3 regions of the Massilia suwonensis genome follow, and region 2 is predicted to be linked to each of the others. Evidence: predicted binding sites of a transcription regulator. Region 2 holds the regulator's gene; each other region holds the start of a gene.
The links. Region 2 encodes sigma-54, which starts transcription at its own class of promoters, with help from an activator protein. Its sites were predicted from a motif close to TGGCANGNAANCTGCTTT; they were not measured.
Positions count from the first base shown of each region.

Region 1: ACFPQ5_RS18670 (PEP-CTERM sorting domain-containing protein) is a predicted target of sigma-54. The motif match lies at 2,340-2,357, and genes of this name have one in related genera.
Region 3: ACFPQ5_RS02665 (phenol hydroxylase subunit) is a predicted target of sigma-54. The motif match lies at 1,255-1,272, and genes of this name have one in related genera.

Region 1 is NZ_JBHSMR010000013.1:2,362,031-2,366,954, forward strand. It holds gene ACFPQ5_RS18655 (proline--tRNA ligase) at 1-809, opposite strand, end outside; gene ACFPQ5_RS18660 (RNA pyrophosphohydrolase) at 1,014-1,640, shown strand; gene ACFPQ5_RS18665 (DUF1841 family protein) at 1,758-2,186, shown strand; gene ACFPQ5_RS18670 (PEP-CTERM sorting domain-containing protein) at 2,449-3,036, shown strand; gene ACFPQ5_RS18675 (SulP family inorganic anion transporter) at 3,105-4,610, opposite strand; gene ACFPQ5_RS18680 (c-type cytochrome) at 4,702-4,924, opposite strand, start outside.
Region 2 is NZ_JBHSMR010000015.1:164,259-169,182, forward strand. It holds gene rapZ (RNase adapter RapZ) at 1-157, shown strand, start outside; gene ACFPQ5_RS24290 (enoyl-CoA hydratase/isomerase family protein) at 339-1,424, opposite strand; gene hpf (ribosome hibernation-promoting factor, HPF/YfiA family) at 1,541-1,897, opposite strand; gene ACFPQ5_RS24300 (RNA polymerase factor sigma-54) at 1,961-3,427, opposite strand; gene lptB (LPS export ABC transporter ATP-binding protein) at 3,453-4,214, opposite strand; gene lptA (lipopolysaccharide transport periplasmic protein LptA) at 4,214-4,834, opposite strand; gene lptC (LPS export ABC transporter periplasmic protein LptC) at 4,849-4,924, opposite strand, start outside.
Region 3 is NZ_JBHSMR010000004.1:4,302-9,225, forward strand. It holds gene ACFPQ5_RS02660 (sigma 54-interacting transcriptional regulator) at 1-1,045, opposite strand, end outside; gene ACFPQ5_RS02665 (phenol hydroxylase subunit) at 1,335-1,568, shown strand; gene ACFPQ5_RS02670 (aromatic/alkene monooxygenase hydroxylase subunit beta) at 1,588-2,580, shown strand; gene ACFPQ5_RS02675 (MmoB/DmpM family protein) at 2,603-2,875, shown strand; gene ACFPQ5_RS02680 (aromatic/alkene/methane monooxygenase hydroxylase/oxygenase subunit alpha) at 2,912-4,429, shown strand; gene ACFPQ5_RS02685 (phenol hydroxylase subunit P4) at 4,487-4,849, shown strand; gene ACFPQ5_RS02690 (NADH:ubiquinone reductase (Na(+)-transporting) subunit F) at 4,859-4,924, shown strand, end outside.

The DNA of each region.
Region 1 (4,924 bases), on a different contig from region 2:
TTCAGCAGCTCGGCGACCGTTTCGCATTTCGTCTTGCCCGGGGTCGGCACCTTCTTCATGTCCTCGGCAGGCGCAGCGCGCTCGCCGATTGCCATCGCCTCAGCCGCTTCCATGTTGGCCGCGAAATCCGAATCCGGGCAGTAGACCAGCGCGTCTTCGCCGGTCGAGGCGATCACGTGGAATTCGTGCGAGCCCGTGCCGCCGATGGCGCCGTTGTCGGCCGCCACCGCACGGAACTTCAGGCCGAAGCGATTGAAGATGCGCACGTAGGCGTCGAACATGATCTGGTAGGACTTCTGCATGCCTTCCAGGTCACGGTCGAAGGAATACGCATCCTTCATCGTGAATTCGCGGCCGCGCATCAGGCCGAAGCGCGGACGGCGCTCGTCGCGGAACTTGGTCTGGATGTGATAGAAGTTCAGCGGCAGCTGGCGATAGGATTTCACCTCGGTGCGCACGACGTCGGTGACGACTTCTTCCGAAGTCGGCTGGATCGCGTAGTCGCGGCCGTGGCGGTCCTTGACGCGCATCAGTTCGGCCCCCATCTTGTCCCAGCGGCCGGTTTCCTGCCACAGCTCGGCCGGCTGCACGACCGGCATCAGGAGTTCGAGCGCGCCCGACTTGTTCATTTCTTCGCGGATGATCGCTTCGACCTTGCGGATCACGCGCAGGCCCGTCGGCATGTACGTATAGATGCCGGAGCCCAGGCGCTTGATCATACCGGCGCGCATCATGAGCTTGTGGCTGACGATCTCGGCGTCGGAAGGCGCTTCTTTAAGAGTTGAAATAAAAAATCGTGAGGCGCGCATATCGATGAATTCTTTTTAAAAAGAGAGAGTTATAATCGACCTAATTTTAAAGGATTAGCTGGCTGATGCGTCCAATCTTTGTACAAATGGGTCTTGAACACGCAGCGTCCGCCGTTTTCGTCGTGCACGAGGGAAGCTGACGTGTGGATTTGTAGGTAAAAATGTAAGGGACACAAAAGCCGGCAGAAAGTTTCGAGGTGCTTTATGCTCGATCGGGAAGGGTTCCGCCCCAACGTCGGCATCATCCTGCTTAACGCCAATAACGAGGTGTGGTGGGGCAAGCGGGTGCGCGAGCACTCGTGGCAGTTTCCGCAAGGGGGTATCAAATACGGCGAGACGCCGGAACAGGCGATGTACCGCGAACTCGAGGAAGAAATCGGTTTGCGCCAGGAGCACGTCAAGATCGTGGGCCGCACCCGCGACTGGCTGCGCTACGAGGTGCCGGATCACTTCATCAAGCGCGAGATCCGCGGCCATTACCGCGGCCAGAAGCAGATCTGGTTCCTGTTGCGCATGGTTGCGCGCGACAATGACGTCAATCTGCGCCTGACCGACCATCCGGAGTTCGACGCCTGGCGCTGGCACGATTACTGGGTGCCGCTGGACGTGGTCATCGAGTTCAAGCGCGATGTCTACCAGCGCGCATTGCAGGAACTGTCGCGTTTCCTGACCAGTCCGGCCCACGGCGGACAGGGCGAGCGGCGCCACAGCGCGCGCTACCTGCGCCAGCCGCGCAGCAGTAGTGCAGGCTCGGCCAAGCCGGCCGCCAAGGCGCCGCTGGCGGGGAGCGAACCGCAGTTAGCGCAGTTAATATTGGCGCCGGAAAAGTAACATCTAGCCAGGAGCAGGCACACCACGCAGTGGTGGGGCCTGCTTTTTTTTCGTCCCTGCGCGCCAGGACGGCGCACGCTACAATGGCGGTCTACGCCAACGTTTCACATTCCCCCCATGTTCACACCCTCCTCGCACGACGTGCGCCGCTTCTTCTGCGACGCCTTCCGCAAGCAGCGCGCTGGAGAGATCCTGACGCCGATGGACGCCATCGCCGCCGACTGGATCGTCCAGCACCCCGAATACCACGACGCCCTGATGGACGCCGACGAAGCCGTCGCGCGCGACTATTCGGTCGAAGGCGGCCAGCCGAATCCTTTTTTACACCTGTCGATGCACCTGTCGATTGCGGAACAGGTCTCGATCGACCAGCCGCGCGGCATCAAGGCGGCGCACGACCAATTGGTGGCGCGCATCGGCGAGCACGACGCACACCATGAAATCATGGAGTGCCTGGGCGAGATGATCTGGAAGTCGCAGAGAAATGGCGTGCCGCCGGATACCGAGGCGTATATCGAATGCGTGCGCAAACGCGCGACGCGCTGATATGGCGATGAAAGCGATACGAAAATGCGGCACATGCCGCATTTTTTGTATCGTATCCAAACTGCATGATTTTCGTCGGGAAACTTTACATTCAACGCGTAAATAAATCACCGATTTTTTGTAAGTACATGATCTTTCAGAAATAATTCCTAATGGCAAGAAAGTTGCTAAAACTGCAGCGTCACTGCTTGTAAAGCGCTATTCATGGCTGCATTGCAGGACCAAACCAATAACAAGCACTGCAATCCAAAACGGAGCAATCATGAAAAAGAAACTTGGTGTCGCCCTCATCGCCATGCTGGCCTCGCTGTCCACCCAGGCAGCTGTCCTGACCTTCACGGACCGCGCCGCTTTCGAGGCAGCCGTGTCGGCTCACACGGTCGACCGCCTGGATGACCTGTTCGATGGCCCAACCAACATGATCGATCGCAACGCCTACCAGATCAATATCCAGGCCTATCGCTGCAGCAGTGGCCCGTTCCAGTGCGGAGACAACTCGGCGCAGGGTTTTCAGTATCCTGCCTATGTGTGGACCTACAGTGGCGGCACATTCGATTTTGCGAATGCCATCAATGCCTTCGGTATCGATTTCGGCGACTACCAGCGATCGACGGCAAAGGTCTCGCTGAACGGGCAAGAGTATTCGAGCGCCAACGGCGGCTTCTTCGGCATCGTCGATACCGAGAACATGTTCACCAGCGTCAGCTATGCGGCCAACGGGTCGGGTTCGTTGTTCGACAACGTGACCTTCGGAACGGCAGGCGCCGCCGAAGTTCCTGAACCGGGCTCGATCGCCCTGTTCGCGATCGCGCTGGCCGGCGCCGGCTTCCTGCGCCGCCGCGCCGCGTAAGCACCGGCTGCTTCAATAAAAAATCCCCGGCCAGCCGGGGATTTTTTGTATCCCGTCCTCGGCCTGCTTCAAGCGAGCTTGTCGTCGGCCACCCGGTAACGCGGGTCTTCCAGCACGTTCACCTCGATCATGTCGCGCGCCTTCTCCAGCAGCTCGCGGCAGTCCGGGCTCAGGTGGCGCAGGTGCAGGCGCTTGCCCAGCGCCCGGTAGCGTTCGGCCAGCGCGTCGATCGCCTGGATCGCCGAGTGATCGACCACGCGCGCGCGGCGGAACTCGACCACGACATCCTGCGGATCGTCCTTCGGCGCGAACAAGCCATTGAAATGCGCGACCGAGGCGAAGAACAGCGTGCCGTCCAGTTCATACACTTTCCAGCCCTGGGCATCGACGCTGGTCGCGACCTTGATCTGCTTGGCGTGCTGCCAGGCGAAGACCAGGGCCGAGACGATCACGCCGGCCAGCACCGCGACCGCCAGGTCGAAGATCAGGGTGACCGCCGCCACCAGCACCACGACCAGGGTGTCGGCGCGCGGCACCTTGCCGATGGTGCGGAACGTGCCCCACTCGAAGGTCTTTTCGCAGACCACGAACATCACGCCGATCAGCGCCGCCAGCGGGATCTGCTCGATCCAGCTCGAGCCGAACAGGATGAAGGAGAGCAGGAACAGCGAGGCTGACATGCCCGACAGGCGGCCGTAGGCGCCGTTGTTCACGTTGATCATCGACTGGCCGATCATGGCGCAGCCGCCCATGCCGCCAAACAGGGCCGTGACGACGTTGGCCGCGCCCTGCGCCATGCACTCCCGGTTCGGCTGGCCGCGCGTTTCCGTGATCTCGTCGACCAGCGTCAGGGTCAGCAGCGACTCGATCAGGCCCACGCCGGCCAGCACCAGAGAATATGGCAGCACGATGCGCAAGGTCTCGAAGTTGAACGGCACGCTCGGCAGCGCAAACTGCGGCAGGCCGCCGCCGATCGAACCCAGGTCGCCCACGGTCTTCGACTCGATGCCCAGCAGCGCCGCGCCAGCCGTCACCACCAGGATCCCGATCAGGGTCGCCGGCACGGCCTTGGTGATGCGCGGCGTGACGTAGATGACGGCCATGGTCGCCGCCACCAGTCCCAGCATCGTGGCCAGCTGCGCGCCCTGCATCCACTGTCCATTGACCTTGAGGTGACCGAACTGGGCGATGAAGATGACGAGAGCCAGGCCGTTGACGAAGCCCAGCATCACCGGATACGGCACCATGCGGATGAATTTACCCAGCCGCGCGGCCGCGAACAGCATCTGCCACAGGCCCATCAGCACGATCGCCGCGAACAGGTACTGCACGCCGTGTTCGACCACCAGCGCCACCATGACCACGGCCAGTGCCCCGGCCGCGCCCGAGATCATGCCGGGTCGGCCGCCGAAGGCCGAGGTGATGAAGGAGACCAGCACGGCGGCGTACAGGCCGGTGAGCGGAGAGACGTGGGCGACCAGCGCAAAGGCGATCGCTTCGGGCACCAAGGCCAGCGCGACGGTCAATCCGCTGAGCAGGTTGGTCTTTAAATAGGCGGGTGAGACGGACTGCAAGAGACAACTCCAATAAAAATAAAATCCCCCGGAACCGACTTCGAAAAGCCGGGTCCGGGGGACCGAATACGATGCTGCAGCTAGGCTGGACCTACTTGCTGACCACCAGCTGCGACGGCAGGCTATGCAGGTAGGCGCCGATGTCGATCATGTCCTGGTTCGACAGCGGCTTCGCGAAACCGGCCATGATCGGGTTGCTGCGGCCGTTGGCCTGGTCGCCGCCGCGCTTGTACGCGTTCAGGGCATGGGCGATGTAGTCGGCGTGCTGGCCGGCCAGCTTCGGATAGCTCGGGTCGATCGGCTTGTTGAAGTCG
Region 2 (4,924 bases):
ATGGCTGCCGTCGTTCAAGACCGATAACCGCAGCTACCTGACGGTGGCGGTGGGTTGCACGGGCGGGCAGCATCGCTCGGTGTACATGGCCGAGCGGCTGGCGGCCTACTTCGGCGATACGGAACGCGTGGTTCTGCGGCATCGCGAGCAGTCTTAAAAACCCGCGGCCTTAACGCTTTTGTAGGGTGGGCACACCGTGCCCACGCGGTCGTACCTGTGCGCACCGCTCGGCGTCGGTCACCACCAACACTGATCAAATGGGGCGTCCGCGTGGGCACGGAGTGCCCACCCTACGGTTCTCTTGACGCGGATTCCGCGTCAAGTGCGCGTCCATATCGTTAGTCCAAATGCCGCAACGGGTGCGCGTGATCCGGCCACACCGGCGCGAAGAAGGCATCCACCATCTCGGGCGTCACCGCCTCCAGCGACGGCGGATTCCACTGCGGAGCATTGTCCTTGTCGATTACCAGCGCGCGCACGCCTTCCAGCACTTCGCCGTGGTCGAAATTGCGGCGCACCAGCGAGCGTTCCATGCGCAGGCAGTCGGCCACGTCGAGCGACGCGCCACGCTGCAGCATCTCCCAGGTCACGCACATCATCAGCGGCGAACGCTGGCGCATCGCCCCCACGGCCTTCTGCAGGAAGGGATTCTCGTCCTTTTCCAACGAGGCCATGATGGCGGCCACCGAGCCGGCACCGAAGTGGGTGTCGATCGCGGCGCGCTGCGTTTCCAATACGCTCTGGCCCGCGTCAAGGGCAAATGGCGCGGCGAAGGCCCGGATGGCGTCGGCCAGCTGCGCACCCGGCGTCGCGTCGATCAACGCATTCAATTCCCCCAGCTGCGCGCTCGGAATAAACACGTCGGCCAGGCCGACATACAGCGCATCCGCCGCACCGATCGTCAGCCCGGTCAGGCCCAGGTAATTGCCCAGCTGACCAGGCGCGTGCGACAGGAAATGGCTGCCGCCGACGTCCGGGAACAGGCCGATGTTCACTTCCGGCATCGCCATCTTCGTGCGCTCGGTCACGATGCGCAGGCCGGTCTCAGGGCCGCCCTGGGCGATGCCCATGCCGCCGCCCATCACGACGCCGTCCATAATCGCGATATACGGTTTCGGATAGAAATGGATCAGGTGATTCAGCGCGTATTCCTCGGTGAAGAAATCTTCCAGCAGCGCGCTGCCGCCCGTCGGCGTGGCATGGCCGGCTTCGTGGAAGAAGCGGATGTCGCCGCCTGCGCACAGGGCTTTTTCGCTGCTGCTGCCGAGCACGACCGCGGACACGGTCGCGTCGTCGCGCCAGGCCAGCAGGATGTCGGCGAGGCGGCGCACCATCGCCAGGGAGAGGGAATTCAGGGCCTTCGGGCGGTCGAGCGTGATGACGCCGGTGCCGTTGGCAACGCGGGTGAGGACGTGGTCGGTCATGGTCAGCGCAATAGATGAAAAGACATGCATTTTACCCAAGCCCGCCTACGCCGCGCACAAAATGAAAAGGGCGCCCTTCCGGCGCCCTCGTTCAGACGGTGCTTGCTTGCCGAGAATTACATCGCGGCAGCGGCCTCTCCGCCTTCAGGCAGGCGCTTGAGCGCCTCACGACTATGGTCCTTCAACATCGTCTTGTATTTCATTACCTGGCGGTCGAGCCGGTCCATCAGGAGGTCGATCGCTGCGTACAGGTCTTGCGCCACACTTTCCACATGCACCGTCTTGCCGGAGACGCGCAGGTTGATCTCGGCCTTTTGTCGTTTGTCTTTTTCAGTCAGGTTGTCGATCGCGAGGATGACATGGGAATCGATCACTTGATCGAAATGGCGGGTGATGCGTTCCAGCTTGTTCTGTACGTATTCACGAATGGCGGGGGTGACGTCGAGGTGGTGACCGCTGATAGTGAGATTCATACACACTCCTTTGAAAAGTGAGCGGCGCCCGCGCCGCGCAAGGAGTGCGCATGGGGGCCGCTGTTACAAGGATTTGCGGAGACTGACGGGAGGAATCTTGAGTGCCTCGCGGTATTTTGCAACCGTGCGGCGCGCAATGACCATGCCTTGTTCACCGAGCATTTCCGCGATCTTGCTGTCGGATAATGGGTTCTTTGGGTCCTCTGCTCCTGTCAGTTGCGCAATGAGCGCCCGTATCGCCGTGGACGATGCTTCGCCCCCCGCTTCGGTGGCGACATGGCTTCCGAAGAAATACTTCAGCTCAAACATGCCGTGCGGGGTCAGCATGAATTTCTGAGTTGTTACCCGAGAAATAGTGCTCTCGTGTAGACCTAGTGTATCAGCTATCTCGCGAAGCACAAGGGGACGCATGGCAACCGCGCCATGGCTGAAAAAGTTCTTCTGGCGCTCCACAATTGCCTGCGAAACACGCAGGATCGTGTCGAAGCGCTGGCGCATATTTTTAATCAACCACTTCGCTTCCTGCAGCTGCGCGCTCATCTGGCCTTCGCCTTTTCCCTGCTTGAGCAGGTTGGCGTAGACGTTGTTCACACGCAGGCGCGGCATCACCTCGTTGTTCAGCGAGACGCTCCAGCCGTTCTTCGATTTGCGGACAATAACGTCCGGAACGACATAGTCCGAGACGCTCGATGCGAAGGCCGCGCCGGGATGCGGATTGCACTGGCGGATCACGGCCTGCGCTTCGCGCAGGTCTTCGTCGTCGCAGTCGAGCGCCTTTTTCAGCTTGGTGAATTCGCGCTGCGCGAACCAGTTCAGGTAACCCTCGACGATCTTCAAAGCCATGCGCCGCGTCACCAGCGGCACGCCGGGCATGGCGCGGATCTGCAGCGCCAGGCACTCGGCCGCGCTGCGCGCACCGACGCCGACCGGATCGAGGCTTTGCACCAGCGCCAGCGCGCAGCGCAGTTCGTCCATCTCGACTTCGAGTTCGCTCGGCAGGCGCGCGTGAATTTCGTCGAGCTGCTCTTCGAGGTAGCCGTTGTCGTCGATGGCATCGATCACCAGTTCGGCCAGCGCGCGGTCGCGCGCCGAGACGGCGGTGACGCGGATCTGTTCGCACAGGTGCTCGCGCAGGGTCACGCCCATCGCGCCCAGCTGCGGACGGCCGTCGTCGTCGCCTTCGGCATTGCCGCTGCGAGAAAGGTCGCCCCACTCGCCCTCGGCTTCGCCGCGTTCGACGTCGCCGCCCTCGCCGCCTTCCGGCGCATCGGGGGCAGGAGCACCTTCTTCGCCGTTCGGCGCAGGCGCTTCGCTCGGTGCCGGCGCGGCATTGATGGCGCCGTCGGCCAGCAGGCGAACCGAGTGGTCGAGCGGATCGTCGAGCCGTTCGAGCAGCGGGTTATCCGACAGGATCTGCTCGATCTCCTGGTGCAGTTCGAGCGTGGAGAGCTGCAGCAGGCGGATCGACTGCTGAAGCTGCGGCGTGAGCGCCAGGTGCTGCGAAGTCCGGAGTTGCAGGGATTGTTTCATGGTCCGCTTAGGTTCTGATCCGTTACTACATGCGGAAGTGTTCGCCCAGGTAGACGCGCCGTACCGACTCGTCCGCGATGATGTCGTCGGGACGGCCCGACGCCAGCACGGCGCCCTGGTTGATGATGTAGGCGCGGTCGCAGATGCCGAGCGTCTCGCGCACATTGTGGTCGGTGATCAGCACGCCGATGCCGCGCTCCTTCAGGAAGCGCACGATGCGCTGGATCTCGATCACGGCGATCGGGTCGACGCCGGCAAACGGTTCGTCCAGCAGCACGAAGCGCGGATTGGTCGCCAGTGCGCGCGCGATCTCGACGCGGCGGCGCTCGCCGCCCGACAGCGACAGCGCCGGGTTCTCGCGCAGCTTCTCGATCTGCAGTTCGGCCAGCAGCGAATCGAGGCGCTCGTCGATGGCGGCGCGGCTCAGCGACTTGCCGTTCTCGTCGTGCTGCAGTTCGAGCACGGCGCGGATGTTGTCTTCGACGGTCAGCTTGCGAAACACCGAGGCTTCCTGCGGCAGGTAGGACAAACCCAGTACCGCGCGGCGGTGGATCGGCAGGCTCGAGATATCGGTGCCGTTGATTTCGATCGAGCCGGCGTCCGACGGCACCAGGCCGACGATCATGTAGAACGAGGTGGTCTTGCCGGCGCCGTTCGGGCCGAGCAGGCCGACCACTTCGCCACAGCCGACCTCCAGGGACACGTCGCGCACGACCAGGCGCTTGCCATAGCTTTTTTGCAGGCCCCGTACGACCAGGGTACTGCGGTTGTCGCGTGCATCCTTCATTATTTCTTTCCTGCCGCTGCCGGCGTTGCTGCCGGGGTTGCCGGTACGGCTGCTGCAGGCGCTGCTGCGGGGGCGCCCGTTGCAGTACGGCGCGGCGCGATGATCAGGGTGCCGCGGCCGCCGCCGACCTTGCTTTCGCCGCTGGCGTCGTTGCGCACGGTCGCCACTTCGCGCCGGCTGTCGTACGAGATGTAGGCGCCGTCGATCTGGTTGGTGAGGCGGCTGTTTTCCAGCTCCTTCACGACCGCCTTCGAGAACAGCTTCACCACTTCCACGCGCTCGTCGTATTCGATGCGCTCGGCTTGCCCTTCCATCCAGAGGTCAGGTCCGCCGTCGCGCTTCTGGCGGAAGGTCGCGACGCGGCCCGGGCCCGAGGTGAGCGTGACGTTCATGTAGCCTTCCGGCGTTTCCTTCACCAGGGCGCGGTCCGATTTCATGACCAGGGTGCCGCGCGTGAGGACCACGTTGCCGGTCAGGATGCGCGTCTGCGTGACTTCGTCGACGTCGAGCGAGTCGAAGTTGATGACGGCCTGCTTGAGCGAGTCGGCGCGCTCGGCGTGGGCTGGCGAGAGCGACAGCGAGAGCAGGGAAACGAAGGCGGCGACAGCTATTTTTTTCATTGGGGTCGTTCCTGTTATTGGTTGGGTGCGGCGCTCTGGCGCGGCGGATAGACGATCGTGCCGCGCCCGCCCAGGTGCAGCTTCTGGGTC
Region 3 (4,924 bases), on a different contig from region 2:
CAAACCGGCCCGGGCGCGATTCGTTGACGCCGGTGTAGGCGCCCTTGTCGACCCCGAACAATTCCGACTCCATCAGTTGCTCTGGCATCGCGGCGCAATTGAGCTGGATGAGGGGCTTGTTGGCGCGCGGGCTCTTGCTGTGCACTTCGCAGGCGAACATGCTTTTGCCGACGCCGCTTTCGCCGAGCAGCAGCACGGTGGCGCGCGTTCCCGCGACCCGGTTGATGCGGTGGATCACGCCGAAAAATCCGGCCGAGGCGCCGATTGCCACCGCATGCCCGCCGCTGCCGCCCCCGGCTGGCAAAGGCGCGCCAGAAGCCGGCTGTGGCGCGCTGCCCGGCGCCACGCCACGGCGCTGCTGCAACGGTTGCGCCTCCAGATATTTCATGTCCAGTTCCGGATCGTCCCATTCTTCGACCGGCTTGCCGATCACGCGGCAATGGGCGGCGCCGGTCGAGCTGCATTCGACTTCGCGGAACAGGATCCGCTTGCCCATGAACGCGCTGCTGTAGCCGCTGGCGTAGCCGGTCTGCATCCAGCAGGCCGGCTCCGATCCCAGCCCGTAGATCGAGATGTGCGACTCGTCCTCGGACGAATCCTTCCACACCACCTCGCAATAGAAATGGCCGGTGGCGCTGTCGATTTCGAGCCGCACCGGTTCGGCCCGCACCACGCCTTCGAGGCCGTGCATTTGCGGACCGACCATGAACATATTGGTCTGGTTGTCGCCGGGCCGCACCTTGCGCGCCAGCGCCGCGTCCTTGGAGCCGGCCAGGTAGCCCATACGGGTCAGCAGGCCGCGCGCCGACTCGACCCCCAGCGATTCGATCAGTTCCTGGCGCAAGGCCCCGAAGGCCTCGGTGCGCAGCAGGATCATACGGCTGTCGTCGAGCCAGATGCGGCCGTCGGTCGGGCTGAAATGCAGCCGTTCGGCCAGGTCGCGAATATTTGGAAATATCTTGTCCTCGATCTTGTCGGGGATGTGAAGGCGCAGGCTCACGCCCGGCCCGGCCCCGGCGTCGGCCACTGTGGATTTCGACTGCATGGTCTCCTCGTTCTAATCTCAGGCGCCAGCACTGCCGTTTTTTTTTAAGCTTTTGATGACATGCGCTTTTGGGCGAATTTCATGAATTGACTAATTGATACTCATGGACAACTTTGTGCGTTCGCAGCATCCATGCTCCGTATTGACTTGGCCGCGCCCAATCATATTGCCGTGCTCGCGGTGCAGCAAACGCACTTGAGGAATCAAGCTGGCACACCGTTTGCTATGCGTTAGATGAATACCGCATATGTCGGTTTCTTATTTGTCTTTTTCAATATAGGGGCGGCTGATGTCCGAAGTCAATGCAAATAACCGCTGGGTAAGAGTTACCAATGAAACGGAAAACGGCTTCATCGAGTTCGAATTCTTCGTCGCCGACCGCGACCTGTGCGTGGAACTGATCCTGCCCGCGGCCGCCTTTCAGGAGTTTTGCGCAATCAATCAGGTCCGCTTCATCGACACTGGCGCGCCCGGCCTGATCACGCCGTCCGAGCCCGGCATTCCGCTGCGCCGGATCAAATAATTTTACAAGGAGACATGGGATGCAAGTTGACATCAAGAGCCTGAACATCAAGCCGCTGCGCCATACTTTCGACGCCGTGGCGCGCTTCACCGGCACCGACAAGCCGGCCTCGCGCTACCTTGAGGCGACCATTGGGCTGCAGCCGGAAACGAACTTCCACTACCAGCCGCTGTGGTCGAAGGACCGCGCCATCTTCGACAAGCGCAACACCGCGATCGAGATGGCCGACTGGTATCGCCTGCTGGACCCACGCCAATACTACTACGGTGCCTGGACCATCACCCGCAGCAAGCAGCAGGATGCGGCCGAACGCAACTTTGCCTTTGTCGAAAAGCGCCAGATGCTGGCGACCATCCCCGCCGGACTGCGCGCGCAAATCGAGTACCTGCTGCTGCCGCTGCGCCATCTCGAGTACGCGGCCAACCTCAACAACTGCGCGATGTCGGCCAAGGGCTACGGTGTGTCGGTCACCCAGGCCACGATGATGTGCGCGATGGACCGGCTGGGGATTGCCCAGTACATCACCCGCATCGGCCTGATGCTGGCGGACGGCACCGACACCGCACTCAAGACCGCCAAGGCCGCATGGCAGAACGACCCGGCGTGGCAGGGCATGCGCGCGCTGGCCGAGAACATGCTGGTCACCGAAGACTGGTTCGAACTGTTCGTGGCGCAGAACGTGGTGCTCGACGGCCTGCTGTATCCGCTGGTGTACCAGTCATTCGGCAACCTGGCCAGCGCATCGGGGCAGACCAGCTTCGCGATGCTGACCGAGTTCATGAGCGAGTGGTTCGACGAACACGCTCGCTGGACTGGCGCGGTGCTGAAGATCGCCGCCGCCGAATCGCCGGCCAACAAGGAGCAACTGGCGCAGTGGGTCGGCAAGTGGCAGCCGCAGGTACTGCAGGCGCTGCAGCCGGTCGCCGCGGCGGCGTTCGGCACCCAGGCCGGCACCGAACTCGATGCCTGCGCCGGCCAGCTGGCCGAACGCCTGGCCAAGAGCGGCCTTTAATACCTGAAAGCGGAGACAGAACATGACTGAAAAAATGGTTTTCCTGGCCTTGCAGGACAACGAAGAAGCACGCCCGATCCGCGAGGCTATCGAGGCCGACAACCCGCACGCCACGATCACGCAGTACCCGGGCCTCTACAAGATCGACGCCCCCGGGCGCCTGGTGGTCAAGCGTGAAAGCGTCGAAGAGCGCATCGGCCGCCCATGGGACCCGCAGGACATCCACCTGACGCTGGTGTCGCTGTCCGGAAATATCGACGAGACCGACGACTACTTTGCGCTGGAACGCGTCTGACCCAGGCGCAACCTCAAAACATCACAGGAGACAATCGTGGCCCAAGCCAAGAAAATGAGTTTGAAGGACAAGTACACCACCATGACCAGCGACCTGGCCTGGGATTTTTCGTACAAGTCGCAGTCCGAGGTATTCCCGCTGTGCGACTTCGAAGGCATCAAGATCGAAGACTGGAGCAAGTGGGAAGACCCGTTCCGCCTGACCATGGACGCCTACTGGAAATACCAGGGCGAAAAGGAGCGCAAGCTGTACGCGGTGATCGACGCCTTTACCCAAAACAACGCGCACCTGGGCGTCTCGGACGCGCGCTACATCAACAGCCTGAAGATCTTCCTGACGGCGGTCACCCCGCTCGAATACGGCGCCCACCGCGGCTTTGCCATGGCCGGCCGCGCCTTCCCCGGTGTCGGCGCCCAGGTCGCCTCGCAGATGCAGTCGATCGACGAACTGCGCCACGCGCAGACCCAGCTGCACACCATCAGCCAGTACAACAAGTACTTCGACGGCCTGCACGACCCGTTCCACATGTACGACCGCGCCTGGTACCTGTCGGTGCCGAAATCGTATTTCGAGGACGCGCTGTCGGCCGGCCCGTTCGAATTCGTCACCGCCATCTCGTTCTCGTTCGAGTACGTGCTGACCAACCTGCTGTTCATGCCCTTCATGTCGGGCGCCGCCTACAACGGCGACATGGCCACCGTGAACTTCGGTTTCTCGGCCCAGTCGGACGAATCGCGCCACATGACGCTGGGGCTGGAGGTGATCAAGTTCATCCTCGAGCAGCATCCCGACAACCTGCCCATCGTGCAGCGCTGGATCGACAAGTACTTCTGGCGCGGCTACCGCCTGCTCGGCATCGTCGGCATGATGATGGACTACATGCATCCGAAGCGCGTGATGTCGTGGAAAGAAGGCTGGGAGATGTACTTCGAGCAGAACGGCAAGGCGCTGTTCGACGACCTGGCACGCTACGGCATCACGATGCCCAAGTTCTGGGAGAAATCGGTCGAGGAGAAGGAACACATCACCCACCAGCTGTGGCTGACCTTCTACAGCGTCGGCAACGCCGCCGGCTTCCACACCTGGGTGCCCGAGGACTCCGAGCTGGACTGGCTGTCCGAAAAATACCCGAACACCTTCGACAAGTATTACCGCCCGCGCTTCGAATACCTGCGCGCCCAGGAAAAGGCCGGCAAGCGCTTCTACTCCGCCGCACTGCCGCAGCTGTGCCAGACCTGCCAGATCCCGATGGTCTTTACCGACACCAGCAAGCCGACCGAGCGCGTGTACAAGCACAGCACCTATAACGGCGACAAATTCCACTTCTGTTCCGACGGCTGCAAGTCGGTGTTCGACCACGAGCCTGAAAAATACGTGCAGGCCTGGCTGCCGCCGCACCAGATTTTCCAGGGCAACTGCGGCGGCCCGACGATTCCCGATGTCCTCAAGTACTACCACTTCTCCGAGAACGACCCCGGCGAGTTCCTGCATTCGCGCGATAACGCCAACTGGAACGAGTGGAAGGGCCTGAACAAGGACGACGAGGCAGCGTGACACCAGGCGCCGGCCGCGGATCGTCCGGCGCAAGCACCACCCAATCAGGAGACAAGCATGGCAGTCAAAGCAGCATACGAAAACTACAGCGGCCCGAACGCGGACGCAGTCGAGAATTTCCACGGCAACCAGGTGGTGTACATCGGATGGGACGAGCACTTGATGTTCCCGTTCGCCGGCGCCTTTCCGCTGCCGCCGCAGATGCCGTTCGCGGCGCTGGTCAAGGACCTGCTGCCGTCGGTGTACGGCGTCCATCCCGATTTCGCCCGGATCGACTGGGCCGCGACCGAATGGTCGCTCGACGGCGCGCGCTTCACGCCCGACATGGACCGCAGCATCGCCGAGAACGGCGTCGGCCACAAATCGCTGCTGCGCCTGGCCACCCCCGGCTTGAACGGCATCGGCAACACGGGTTTCTGAGGAGCTGGCATGAACGCGAGAATGTGTATCGAACCCCTGAGCCAGACCGTCGAGGTCGAGGCCGGGCAGACCTTG